DNA from 2 places in the Leifsonia sp. EB41 genome. Region 1 is predicted to be linked to the other one. Evidence: predicted binding sites of a transcription regulator. Region 1 holds the regulator's gene; the other holds the start of a gene.

What was found. The regulator HspR, encoded in region 1, represses chaperone genes until heat shock. The targets are predictions, from matches to a motif close to AAGTTGAGTCNNNNNGACTCAACTT.
Region 2: a site for HspR is predicted at 2,192-2,216, ahead of ABH923_RS18270 (ATP-dependent Clp protease ATP-binding subunit). Genes of this name have one in related genera too.

Annotation. Positions count from the first base shown of each region.
Region 1 is NZ_JBGCCJ010000001.1:1,937,110-1,943,151, forward strand. It holds gene ABH923_RS09440 (hypothetical protein) at 1-312, shown strand, start outside; gene ABH923_RS09445 (cysteine hydrolase family protein) at 322-1,062, shown strand; gene ABH923_RS09450 (alkaline phosphatase family protein) at 1,261-2,943, shown strand; gene ABH923_RS09455 (heat shock protein transcriptional repressor HspR) at 3,023-3,436, opposite strand; gene ABH923_RS09460 (DnaJ C-terminal domain-containing protein) at 3,439-4,431, opposite strand; gene ABH923_RS09465 (nucleotide exchange factor GrpE) at 4,571-5,221, opposite strand; gene dnaK (molecular chaperone DnaK) at 5,224-6,042, opposite strand, start outside.
Region 2 is NZ_JBGCCJ010000001.1:3,706,042-3,712,083, forward strand. It holds gene ABH923_RS18260 (DedA family protein) at 1-533, opposite strand, end outside; gene ABH923_RS18265 (glycosyltransferase family 39 protein) at 530-2,131, opposite strand; gene ABH923_RS18270 (ATP-dependent Clp protease ATP-binding subunit) at 2,236-4,782, shown strand; gene ABH923_RS18275 (transglycosylase domain-containing protein) at 5,039-6,042, shown strand, end outside.

The DNA of each region.
Region 1 (6,042 bases):
CACGCGGGGCTGCTGACGGTCACCAACCTCGGCTTCTTCATCGTCACCAGCACCGGCACGTTCTGGTGGGAGTGGGCGTCCGTGGACCTCATGCAGGTGGTCGCGTTCAACACGGTCGTACTGCAGGGCCGCTCGGATCGGGGCCCCGTCACCTGGCGCGTCTACTCCTACTGGGCGGAGCTGCTGTTCGTGCTGTGGGCGCAGGCCCGGCATCCCGGCCACCCGCAGCTCGCCGGCCGGGCATGGCTTCCGGAGCGGTGGGAGGCGTGGGCCGGGTCGGTGGGGCACCCGCTTCCGGCCGCGCAGCGTTAGAGTGCGGACATGAAGCGCGCACTCATCGTGATCGACGTGCAGAACGAGTACGTCACCGGCAACCTGAAGATCTGCCACCCTGACCTGATGACCTCGATCCCGAACATCGAGGTCGCGATGGACGCGGCCGCCGACCACGACGTGAAGCTCGTGCTCGTGCAGCACATCGAGGACGAGGGGTCGCCGGTGTTCGCGCGCGGCTCGGAGGGCGCGGCCCTGCACTCGTCGGTCGCCGACCGGAAGCCGGACCTCCTGGTCACGAAGCAGGGCGTCTCCTCGTTCGCGGGCACCCAGCTCGAGCAGTGGCTGCGCTCGGAAGGCATCGACACCGTCACGATCGCCGGCTACATGACCCAGCACTGCTGCGCAGGGACGGCCCGCGACGCGGCGGCGCTCGGCTTCACGGTGGAGTTCCTGTCCGACGCGACCGGGACGCTCGACCTCGTCAACGAGGCCGGGTCGATCTCGGCGGACGCCCTCCACATCAGCGTGCTGGTGACGATGGACTCGGAGTTCGCCGCCGTCGCGACCACCGAGGAGTGGACGCTGGCGGTGGAGGCCGGCGACACCCTCCCGGTCTCGAACCTCTGGGACAGCACGGGCCACGCGCGGGTGCCGGGCAAGCACGAGGAGCTGCACAAGCTGATGCGGGAGGTCCGCGCGGGCATCGACAGCGACATCGCCGCCGAGGAGGCGCGCGAGTTCCGCAACACGCTGTACGTCGGCCAGGGCGCCTCCACGTCGCTCTGACCACGGGTTCTCCTGAGCAGATCCGCAGGCCCGCGGGCGCTCACCTGAGAGCGCGCTCCACGCCGTCCCCCGCCCGGTGAACGCTGCGTGAAGCCTGGGCGAGCAGTTGCGCCGGGACATGGTGGCTCCCGCGCGCGCGGGCCACGATCGACGAGGTTGAACGCCCCCGTTCGGGGGCGACCTCTCGAAAGGATGCTGATGGCCCCCATCAGACGGACCGCACGCCCCCGGGTCCTCGCAGCGAGCGCCGCCATCGCCGGCGGAGCGCTGCTCGTCGGCGTCACCGCCGCGCCCTCCCTCGCCGACGAAGGCCAGGGCCACGGCGCCCGCGCCGACGTGAAGCACGTGCTCCTCCTCTCGGTGGACGGCCTCCACCAGAAGGACCTCGACTGGTACGTCCGCACGCACCCCGCGTCCGCGATGGCGGCCCTGGCGGCGCACGGCACCGACTACACGAACGCCTCCACCCCGGTCCCCTCCGACTCGTTCCCCGGGATGGTCGCCCAGGCCACCGGCGGCAACCCGGGCACCACGGGTGTCTACTACGACGACACCTTCAACCACGCGCTCCTGCCCGCCGGCACGACGAACTGCGTCGGCGTGAAGCCGGGCGCGGAGGTCGCCTTCACCGAGGCCGCCGACAAGAACCAGGCGAGCATCGACGCCGGTCAGGGTCTCGCCGGGCTCCCCGGCAGCATCCTGTCGATGACGGGCACCCCCGCCAGCCTGCTCGACCCCGCGCAGCTTCCGGTCGACCCTGCCACGTGCAAGCCGGTCTACCCGCACCAGTACATCAAGGTGAACACGATCTTCGAGGTCGCCAAGCAGGCCGGCCTCCACACGGCGTGGAGCGACAAGCACCCCGCCTACGAGATCCTCAACGGCCCGTCGGGCACCGGGGTCGACGACCTCTTCACCCCGGAGATCAACAGCAACGCCGCCGCGCCGTTCACCGGCGACTGGACGCAGGACAACCTGGCGACGCAGCAGTACGACGGCTACAAGGTTCAGGCCGTGCTCAACGAGATCGACGGCAAGGACCACTCGGGCACGAAGCCCGAGCCTGTGCCCGGGATCTTCGGCATGAACTTCCAGACGGTCTCGACCGCGCAGAAGCTGCCGACCTCGGACGGGCTGACCGGAGGCTACCTCGCCGACGGCTCTACCCCTGGCCCGCTGCTGACCAAGGCGCTCGGCTACATCGACGCGTCGCTGGGCGCGTTCACCGCCGAGCTGAAGAAGACCGGGCACGCGGATGACACGACGATCATCCTGTCGGCCAAGCACGGCCAGTCCCCGACGAACCCGGCCGCCCTCAAGCGCGTCCCCGACGGGCCGATCATCGCCGGTCTGAACGCGGCGTGGAAGGCCGCCCACCCGGCCGCGGGCGACCTGGTCGCGTTCTCGACGGACGACGACATCATGCAGCTCTGGCTGAACGACCACACGCAGGTCGCAGCCGACTTCGCCAAGCAGTACCTGGCGACGCACACCGCTGCGGGCAACACCATCACGAAGGCGCCGGTCACGGTGCCGGCCTCCGGCCTCACCACGATCTACGCCGGACCGGGCGTCGCGAAGTACTTCGGCACCGCGAACACCGACCCGCGCATCCCGGACGTGCTCGGCATCGCGCAGACCGGCGTCGTCTACACGGGCGGCACCGCGAAGATCGCGGAGCACGGCGGCGCGAGCGCCGACGACCGCAACGTCCCGATCCTGGTTTCGGCCCCGGGCGCGAAGCACGCGCAGCGGATCGGCGCCCCGGTCGAGACGACGCAGATCGCGCCCACCATCCTGAGCCAGCTCGGGCTCGACCCGCGCGCCCTCCAGGCGGTGAAGATCGAGGGGACGAAGGTCCTCCCCGCTTCGAAGCGCTAACGGACACGACTGAGGGGCACGTTGTTGTCACTTTCCACACGGAAAAGTGACAACGACGTGCCCCTCGGCGTTTGGGGCGCTAGCGCTCGAGCGGGCGCCAGACCACGATCTGGTTGCTGCGGCGGACGCGGGTGCCGGCGCGCATGGAGACGACCTCCCCCTCCGATCCGGCGGCGAAGACGCGCCGACCGGGGCGGTTGAGCAGCTCGTCGGCGAGCGCCGACTCCAGGTCGCGCACCCGGTCGCTCAGCGCGTTGACGTGATCCTCCAGCTCCAGGATGCGGCGGATGCCCTCCAGGCTGACGCCCTCGGAGCCCAGCCGCGCGATCTCGCGGAGCTTCTCGACGTCGCGCATCGAGTAGCGGCGCGACTTGCCGGCCGTCCGGCCGGGGCTCACGAGCCCGAGCCGGTCGTACTGCCGGAGCGTCTGCGGGTGCATGCCCGCCAGCTCGGCGGCGATCGAGATCACGAAGACCTGCGTGTTCTCGTCCATGGCTAGCCCCGAGCCTTGGCCAGGATGTCCTCTCGCGGGTTCTCGTCGGGAAGCTTCTCGGCGAAGGCCTCGAGAGCCTCCTTGGCGTCACTGGACAGGTGCGACGGGACAGCGACCTGCACGACGGCGAGGAGGTCACCCGTGCCCTTCGCCGTCTGCACGCCCCGGCCCTTCACCCGCAGCACGCGGCCGCTCGGGGTGCCGGGGGCGACGCGCAGTTTGACCGGCTCGCCGCCGAGCGTCGGCACCTCGATGGTCGCGCCGAGCGCGGCCTCCGCGAAGGTGACCGGCACGGTGACGCGGAGGTTCAGGCCGTCGCGCTCGAACACGGGATGCTTGCGCACGGCCACGGTGAGGACGATGTCGCCGGCCTCCCCGCCGTCCGGGCTGGGCTGGCCCTTGCCGCGCAGCTTGATCTTCTGGCCGTCGGCCACGCCCGCCGGGATCTTCACCTTGAACGGCTTGCCGTCCGCGGCCTGGAGGCTGATGGTCTCGCCCTTGGTCGCGGTGAGGAAGTCGATGGTGGTGTGAGCGGTCACGTCGTTGCCGCGGGTCGGGCCGCCGTAGCCGCGGTAGCCGCCGCTCGTCGTGCCGAACCGACCGTTGCCGAAGAGGCCGCCGAAGACGTCGTCGAAGCCGCCCTGGCCGCCCTGCTGGAATGTGTAGCCGCGCTGGCCGCCCTGGCCGCCGAACATCCCGCCGAACACGTCGTCGAAGCCGCCCTGGCTGCTCGAACCCGGAGCGGTGAACCGCGCGCCGGAGCCCATCGCGCGGATCTGGTCGTACTCCTTGCGCTGCTCGGGGTCGGCGAGCACCGAGTGGGCCTCGCTGATCTCCTTGAACTTGGCCTCCGCCGCCGGGTCGCCCGGGTTGGAGTCCGGGTGGTACTTGCGCGCGAGCTTGCGGTACGTCTTCTTGAGGTCCGCCTCGCTGACGTCCTTGGAGACGCCTAGGACCTTGTAGAAGTCCTTGTCGAACCAGTCCTGGCTTGCCACGGCGCCTCCTCTCCTGCCTGTGCTGTCGTGGTCGCCGCCCTCGTGGGGCGCGTCGTCTGTGTCGAAGTCTGCATGTGTCGTGGCGCGAGGAGCGGCGGGACACGCATCCCGCCGCTCCTGGCGCTCATCGTCCGGCCGGTCAGGCCGGGGTGGCGACGACCACCTTGGCCACCCGGACCACGGTGGAGCCCAGCCGGTAGCCCGTCTCCACCACCTCCGCGACGGTGTCGGCCGTCACGCCGGGGGTGGGCTGCTGGAAGATCGCCTCGTGGACCTGCGGGTCGAAGGGCTCGCCCTTCTCGCCGTAGGGGGTGAGGCCGAGCCGCTCGACCGCGGTGCGCAGCTTGGCCGCGATGGTCGCGAACGCGCTGCCCTCCGTGAGGTCGCCGTGCTTGTCGGCGCGCTCCACGTCGTCGAGCACCGGGATGAGACCCTTGACGGCGTCCCCGATCGCGCGCTCGCGCTCGATCTCCCGGTTGGCCTCGGTGCGCTTGCGGTAGTTCGCGTACTCCGCGGTCACCCGCTGGAGGTCGGCGAGCCGCTCCGCCGCGAGCTGGTCGGACGTGGTCTGACCGGAGAGGATGTCGAGGTCGTCGTCCGACAGGACGCTCGCCTCCTCCTCGTCGGCCGGACCGACGTCCACCAGCTCCTCGTGCGAGAGGTCGTGCTCGTCGCGCTGCGGCTCGCGAACCTTGCCGGTCTCGGGGTCGATCCTCCGCTTGTCGCGGACGATCGGCTCCTCGCGCTCCGGCTCCTCCGAGCCGGCCCCGTCTCGGTTCTTGTCGGCCATGGTTACTTCTTCTCCTCGTCCTCGACGACCTCGGCGTCGATGACGTCCTCATCGTCGGAGGAGGAGCCCTCGCCCTCGGCGCCCGCCTCGCCGGCGTCGCCGGCCGGGGCCTCGGACGCCTGCGCGGCCGAGTAGATGGCCTGGCCGATCTTCTGCTGGCTCTCGTTGAGCTTGTCGTACGCGGTCTTCACGGCCTCGTCGTCGTCGCCTGCGAGCGCGGTCTTCAGTGCGTCGATGTCGCCCTCGACCTCGTTCTTGACGTCCTCCGGGAGCTTGTCCTCGTTGTCCTTGATGAGCTTCTCGTTCGAGTAGACGAGCTGCTCGGCCTGGTTGCGGGTCTCGGCGGACTCGCGGCGCTTCTTGTCCTCCGCCGCGTGCTCCTCGGCCTCGCGCACCATGCGCTCGATGTCGTCCTTCGGCAGGCTGGAGCCGCCGGTGATCGTCATCGACTGCTCCTTGCCGGTGCCCTTGTCCTTGGCGGACACGTGCACGATGCCGTTGGCGTCGATGTCGAAGGTGACCTCGATCTGCGGGATGCCGCGGGGGGCCGGGGCGATGCCGGTCAGCTCGAAGGTGCCGAGCGGCTTGTTGTCGCGGGTGAACTCGCGCTCGCCCTGGAAGACCTGGATCGCGACGGACGGCTGGTTGTCGTCGGCCGTGGTGAAGGTCTCGCTGCGCTTGGTCGGGATGGCCGTGTTGCGCTCGATGAGCTTGGTCATGATCCCGCCCTTGGTCTCGATGCCCAGGGACAGCGGGGTGACGTCGATGAGGAGGACGTCCTTGCGCTCGCCCTTGAGGACGCCGGCCTGCAGGGCGGCGCC
Region 2 (6,042 bases), 1.8 Mb from region 1:
AAGCCGATGAGCGTGACGGCGGCGGCCCAGACCGCGGCGCCGATCACGTTGAAGAGGCTGAAGACGCCGTGGCGCATCCGGCCGACCCCGGCCGCGACCGGCGCGAAGGTGCGGACCACGGGCACGAAGCGGGCGACCACGACAGCGCCGCTGCCGTACTTGTCGAAGAATCCCTGCGTGCGCGCGACGCTCGCCCGGCTGAACACCCCGGACTCGCGCCGATCGAACACGGCCGGCCCGGACTTCCGGCCGATCAGGTAGCCGACCTCGCCTCCCGCGGTCGCGGCGATGGCGACGGCCACGATCACCAGCCAGAGCGGCTGCGGGATGTGCCCGGTGAGCGTGAGCACGCCCGCGAAGAACAGCAGGGTGTCGCCGGGCAGGAAGAAGCCGAGCAGCAAGCCGGTCTCGGCGAAGACGATCGCGCAGATGCCGAGCAGCGCCCAGGGACCTGCGGCCTGGATGAGGCCCTGCGGGTCGAGGAGGCCGGTATGGACGAGGACGCCGGCGGCGGCCAGTGCGTGGGGGGTCATGGGGTCCTTTCGTACAGCGAGATCAGCTCGCGATGCGTCGCGATCCGCGTGGAGGTCTCGTGGAAGCCGAGAGCGGTGAGGTCGGCGACGCCGTAGTCGTCGACCGAGCCGGGGGAGGAGGCGTATTCGATCAGCCAGACCCGGTCGACGCCGTCGAACCGGCCGAGAGCGGCGGCCTGCCGCACACTGTACGCGCTGTCGTGCCAGGAGCTGGTCTTGGCGGCCGGGAGGTCGAGCGCGACGTCCGTCGTGTCCGCGAAGCCGGCGGGGTAGGTGTGCTCGGCGAGGCGGGGGCGCTTGGACGGCTTGGTCGACTCGTCGAACACGACCGCGTCGCCGGGGCGGGCGTGCGTCCCGATCGCGGCGGAGACCTCCGCCCAGTCGCTCTGATTCTTGGCGTAAGGCGTGCGCTCCGCCACGTAGACGGGGACGCACAGGGCGAGCACGAGCACACCGGCGATCACGCCCGCCCAGCGCCGCCACCGGAGGATGTCGTCCACCCCGCACGCGATCAGGAGCGCCGCCGCCGGCGCGCAGAACGACACGTACCGGGCGGTGAAGTCGGGCACGACCGCCTGCACGGCGATCAGGATGACGGGCGGCAGGAGCAGCCAGACCAGGGCGACGCCGACGAGCGACGGGGCGCGCGACTCCGTGAGGGCGAGGAACCGCTCCCCGCGAGCGCGCGCCGTCACCGACCGCTGCCGGATCGCGATCGCAGCGGCCAGGACGATGAGCGCCCAGGCCGCGATCCCGAGCGGCCAGGAGTCGCCGAACCACAGCCCGCTGAACAGGGTCTGCGGCGCCAGCTGCTGCACGGCGCCGAGGTAGGAGATCTGGTTGTGCTGGCCGATCGCGAGGACGAGGAGCGGCACGACGGCCAGCACCGCCCCGCCGACCGCGATCAGCAGGCCACGGACGGTGCGGCGCGGCGGCCGGCAGACCGCGACGATCGCGGCGTGGACCACCACGAACAGGATCGTGTAGAGGAAGAAGTACGTCCCGACCGCGAGCAGCACGCCGTAGCCGACGAACCACGCCGCCCGCGGGCGCTCACGGTCGAGCGCGGCGACGAGCAGCACGGTCAGCCACGCGACGATCGCCGCCGAGAACGCGAACGAGCGAGCCTCCTCGCCCATGTATGTGACGCGGGGGAGGATCGCGCAGACCAGGCCGGCGATGACCGCCGTGCGGGTGTCCCGCAGGCGCGCCGCCAGCAGTACGACCGCCGCTGTGGCGAGCCCGACCACGATCGCGCTCGGCAGCCGCACGGCGAACGGCGAGAACCCGAACAGGTCGCCCCAGAAGTGCAGGCCGAGATAGTAGGTGCCGTGCACGGCGTCCACGTGGCCGAGCATCTGGAACAGCGACGGCAGCGGGCGCTGGGCGGACATGATGCTGGTGGCCTCGTCGCCCCACAGCGACGGGATGCCGGAGCCGATGGCGGAGAGCACGGTCGCGAGCACGCCGAACAGCGCGGCGAGCACCGCGGGGCGGGTGAGGGACGCGGCACTCCGGGCGGGGGCCGGCCGCAGCATCGTGACAGACAGGTCGGCACCGTCCTTTCGAATCAGCGGCCGTTCCCAGTCAATCCCCATCGTCCCAAGAAAAGTCCAAGACGGCGGTGAACGCGGAATAAAGGTTTCCCCCGAGCGTTGAACTTGAGTGCAACCAACTCAACTTTAGGAAAACAGGAGATCAGGTGCCCGAGAACTTCACCCCTGAGAGCGGCAGCGAGAACTCGTTCGACGAGTTCCTCTCGCGCTACCTCGCGGGCGAGCGCGCCCGTGCCGCGCGCTCCATCGACATCAGCCGGTTCCTCAGCCGGCGCACGCAGGAACTCCTCGCCGAGGCGGGCCGTTACGCGCTCGAGCACGGCCACCGCGAGCTCGACGCCCTGCACATCCTCCGCGTGATGGCCGGGCAGGAGCCCGCGTCCGACGCCATGCGCCGCATCGGCGTCGACCCGACCGCGGTCGCCGACGCCGCCGAGCAGCGCCTCCCCGCCTCCGGCGAGTCCATCGACGCTGACGGCGCCGCGATCACGGCGTCCGCCCAGCGCGTGCTGTTCCACGCCTACCAGGTGGCCCGCGCCTCCGGTGCGACCTACATCGACCCTGAGCACCTCTTCTTCGCTCTCGTGATCGGTCAGGACGCGCCCGCCGGGCAGGTCCTCCAGGCCGCCGGCGTCACCCCGGACGCCCTCACCAACGCCATGCGGCAGTCCGCCACGGTCGGCGCGGGAGCCCAGGAGGCCGCAGAGCCGGCCGGCGACTCCGAGACCCCGATGCTCGACCAGTTCGGCACCGACCTGACCGAGCTCGCGCGCGACGGCAAGCTGGACCCGGTCATCGGCCGGCTCGACGAGATCGAGCAGACCGTCGAGATCCTCTCCCGCCGGACCAAGAACAATCCCGTCCTGGTCGGCGAGGCCGGCGTCGGCAAGACCGCGATCGTGGAGGGCCTGGCCCGCGCGATCGTCGCCGGCGAGGTGCCAGAGCAGCTGCTCGAGAAGAAGGTGGTCGCGCTCGACCTCGCCGGAATGGTCGCGGGCACCCGCTACCGCGGAGACTTCGAGGAGCGGCTCACGAAGCTCATGGACGAGATCAGCGCGGGCAAGGACGAGCTGATCGTGTTCGTGGACGAGCTGCACACCGTGGTCGGCGCCGGAGGCTCCGGCGAGTCCGGCGGCATGGACGCGGGCAACATCCTCAAGCCGCGCCTGTCGCGCGGCGACCTCCACCTGGTGGGGGCCACCACGCTCAAGGAGTACCGCCGCATCGAGAAGGACCCGGCGCTGGAGCGCCGCTTCCAGCCGGTGATGGTCGGCGAGCCGAGCGTCGAGGACGCCGTGCTCATCCTGGACGGCCTGCGCGCCGCGTACGAGGAGCACCACGCCGTCACGTACACGCCGGAGGCGATCCGCGCGGCGGTGGAGCTGTCCAACCGCTACATCTCCGACCGGTTCCTGCCCGACAAGGCGATCGACCTGATCGACCAGGCCGGCGCCCGGCTGCGGCTGTCGCTCGGCAAGCGCGTCGACGCGTCCGAGCTGATGCAGCGCCTGGCGACCCTGGAGTCCGAGAAGAACTCCGCCGTCGCCGCCGAGCACTACGAGGAGGCGTCCCGCCTGCGCGACGAGATGGAGGCCGTGCAGCACGGGATCGACGAGCTCGGGAAGGCCCCGCGCCACGCCGCAGAGGCGGTCGTGGACGAGGTCGAGATCGCGGCGATCGTCTCCCGGGCGACCGGCATCCCGGTGTCCCGCATCGGCGACGCCGACCGCGAGCGCCTCGCCGCGCTGGAGTCGGAGCTGCACGCGCGCGTCATCGGCCAGGACGACGCCGTGACCGTCGTCGCGAAGGCCGTGCGCCGCAACCGCACCGGCCTCGGCGACGAGCGCCGCCCGGTGGGCTCGTTCCTGTTCCTCGGCCCGACCGGCGTCGGCAAGACCGAGCTGGCCAAGTCGCTGGCGGAGTCGCTGTTCGGGGACGACAAGGCGATGATCCGGTTCGACATGAGCGAGTTCGGCGAGCGCCACACTGTCGCCCGTCTGGTCGGCGCCCCTCCCGGATACGTCGGCTACGACGAGGCCGGCCAGCTCACCGAGCGCGTGCGCCGCAACCCGTACTCGGTGGTGCTGTTCGACGAGATCGAGAAGGCGCACCCCGACGTGTTCAACCTGCTGCTGCAGGTTCTGGACGACGGTCGCCTGACCGACGGCCAGGGCCGAACGGTCGACTTCCGCAACACGGTCGTCATCATGACCTCCAACCTGGGCTCGGAGTTCCTGGCCTCGCGCAGCGGCGCCCTCGGCTTCGTGCCGGTCGGCTCGGGCGGGTTCGCCTCCGACAAGGACATCCGCGACCGGGTGATGGGCAAGCTTCGGGAGGCCATGCGTCCCGAGTTCCTGAACCGCATCGACGAGATCGTGCTGTTCCGCAAGCTGGACGCCGAGCAGCTCCGCGACATCGTCCGCCTGCTGCTGCAGGCGACGGCGGCCCGGCTGGCGCACCGGTTCATCGGCTTCGAGGTGACGGACGCGGCCGTGGAGTGGATCGCGGAGGCCGGCTACGAGCCGGAGTACGGCGCCCGTCCGCTGCGCCGCGTCATCCAGCGCGAGGTGGACGACCGGATCGCCGAGCTGATGGTGGCGGGCAGCGTCGCGGACGGCGGGACCGTCCTGGTCGACGCCGTCGACGGGGCGCTGCAGGTGCACCCGCGGGCGGTGTACGCGGCGGCGGCGTAGTCGCGCGCAGCGGTGAGAGGCGCCGGCTCCTTCGAGGGCCGGCGCCTTTTCGCATCCCCTTCCTGAAAGTCCCCATAGGGGTACAGTGCATGTCTCAACCCGTCCCACAGCAGACCCTGGAAGCGTGGACCCGTGCCCAACCCGGACAGATTCCCAAATTCCCCGCGCCTGCAGGCGATCGACGAGCGTATCGAGCCCCCTCAAACGGTTCGAACTGCGTACTCCGCGCTCCCGAAACGCCGCGATCGTGCAGTGGGTGGCGCTCGCGCTCGTCGCTGCGGTGCTCTCGACCTTGTTCTTTCTTCCGGGTTTCCTGGGAGCCGGCGTAGCGGCCGCTGCGGGCATCAGCGACTTCAACAAGCTGCCGGCCGACCTCAACATCGGGCAGTTCGCGCAGAACTCCACCGTGTACGCCAAGCAGGGCGGCAACGACGTCCCGATCGCGCAGTTCTACGCCCAGAACCGCAAGGACGTCGCGTGGGCCCAGGTCGCGAACGTCGCCAAGGACGCCGCCACCTCCGCCGAGGACCCCCGGTTCTACAGCGAGGGCGCCGTCGACCTGTTCGGCACGGTGCGCGGCGCGCTCTCCACCGTCGTCGGCGGGGGCGTGCAGGGCGGGTCCTCCATCACCCAGCAGTACGTCAAGAACGTCGAGGTCGAGCACTGCGAGGGCCTCACCGACCAGAAGAAGGTCACAGCCTGCTACAACGACGCGGCGGGCGTGACCCTGCAGCGCAAGATCCAGGAGATGCGGTACGCGGTCGGCCTGGAGAAGAAGTACAGCAAGCAGGACATCCTGCTCGGCTACCTCAACGTCGTCGGGTTCGGCGGCCAGGTCTACGGCATCGAGGCCGCGTCGGAGTACTACTTCAACACCACCGCCGCCCAGCTGACCCTCCCGCAGGCGGCGACCCTGATCGCGATCGTCAACAACCCGTCCAACCTGCGCATCGACGAGGCGAACAACAAGGACAACGGCGCCGCGAACGGCTACAAGCTCACCAAGGCCCGGCGCGACTACGTTCTCGACCGCATGTACGTGAACCACAAGATCTCGCTCGCCGACCGGGATGCCGCCAAGAAGACCCCCATCCAGCCGACGATCACGTCGACGCCGTCGGGCTGTGCCATCGCCCAGAACGTCAACGCCGCATACTTCTGCGACTACGTCCGCGACGTCATCCTCAACGACCCGGCGTACGGCAAGACCAGCGCCGACCGCTGGACGACGCTCAACCGCGGCGGGCTCAAGATCTACAC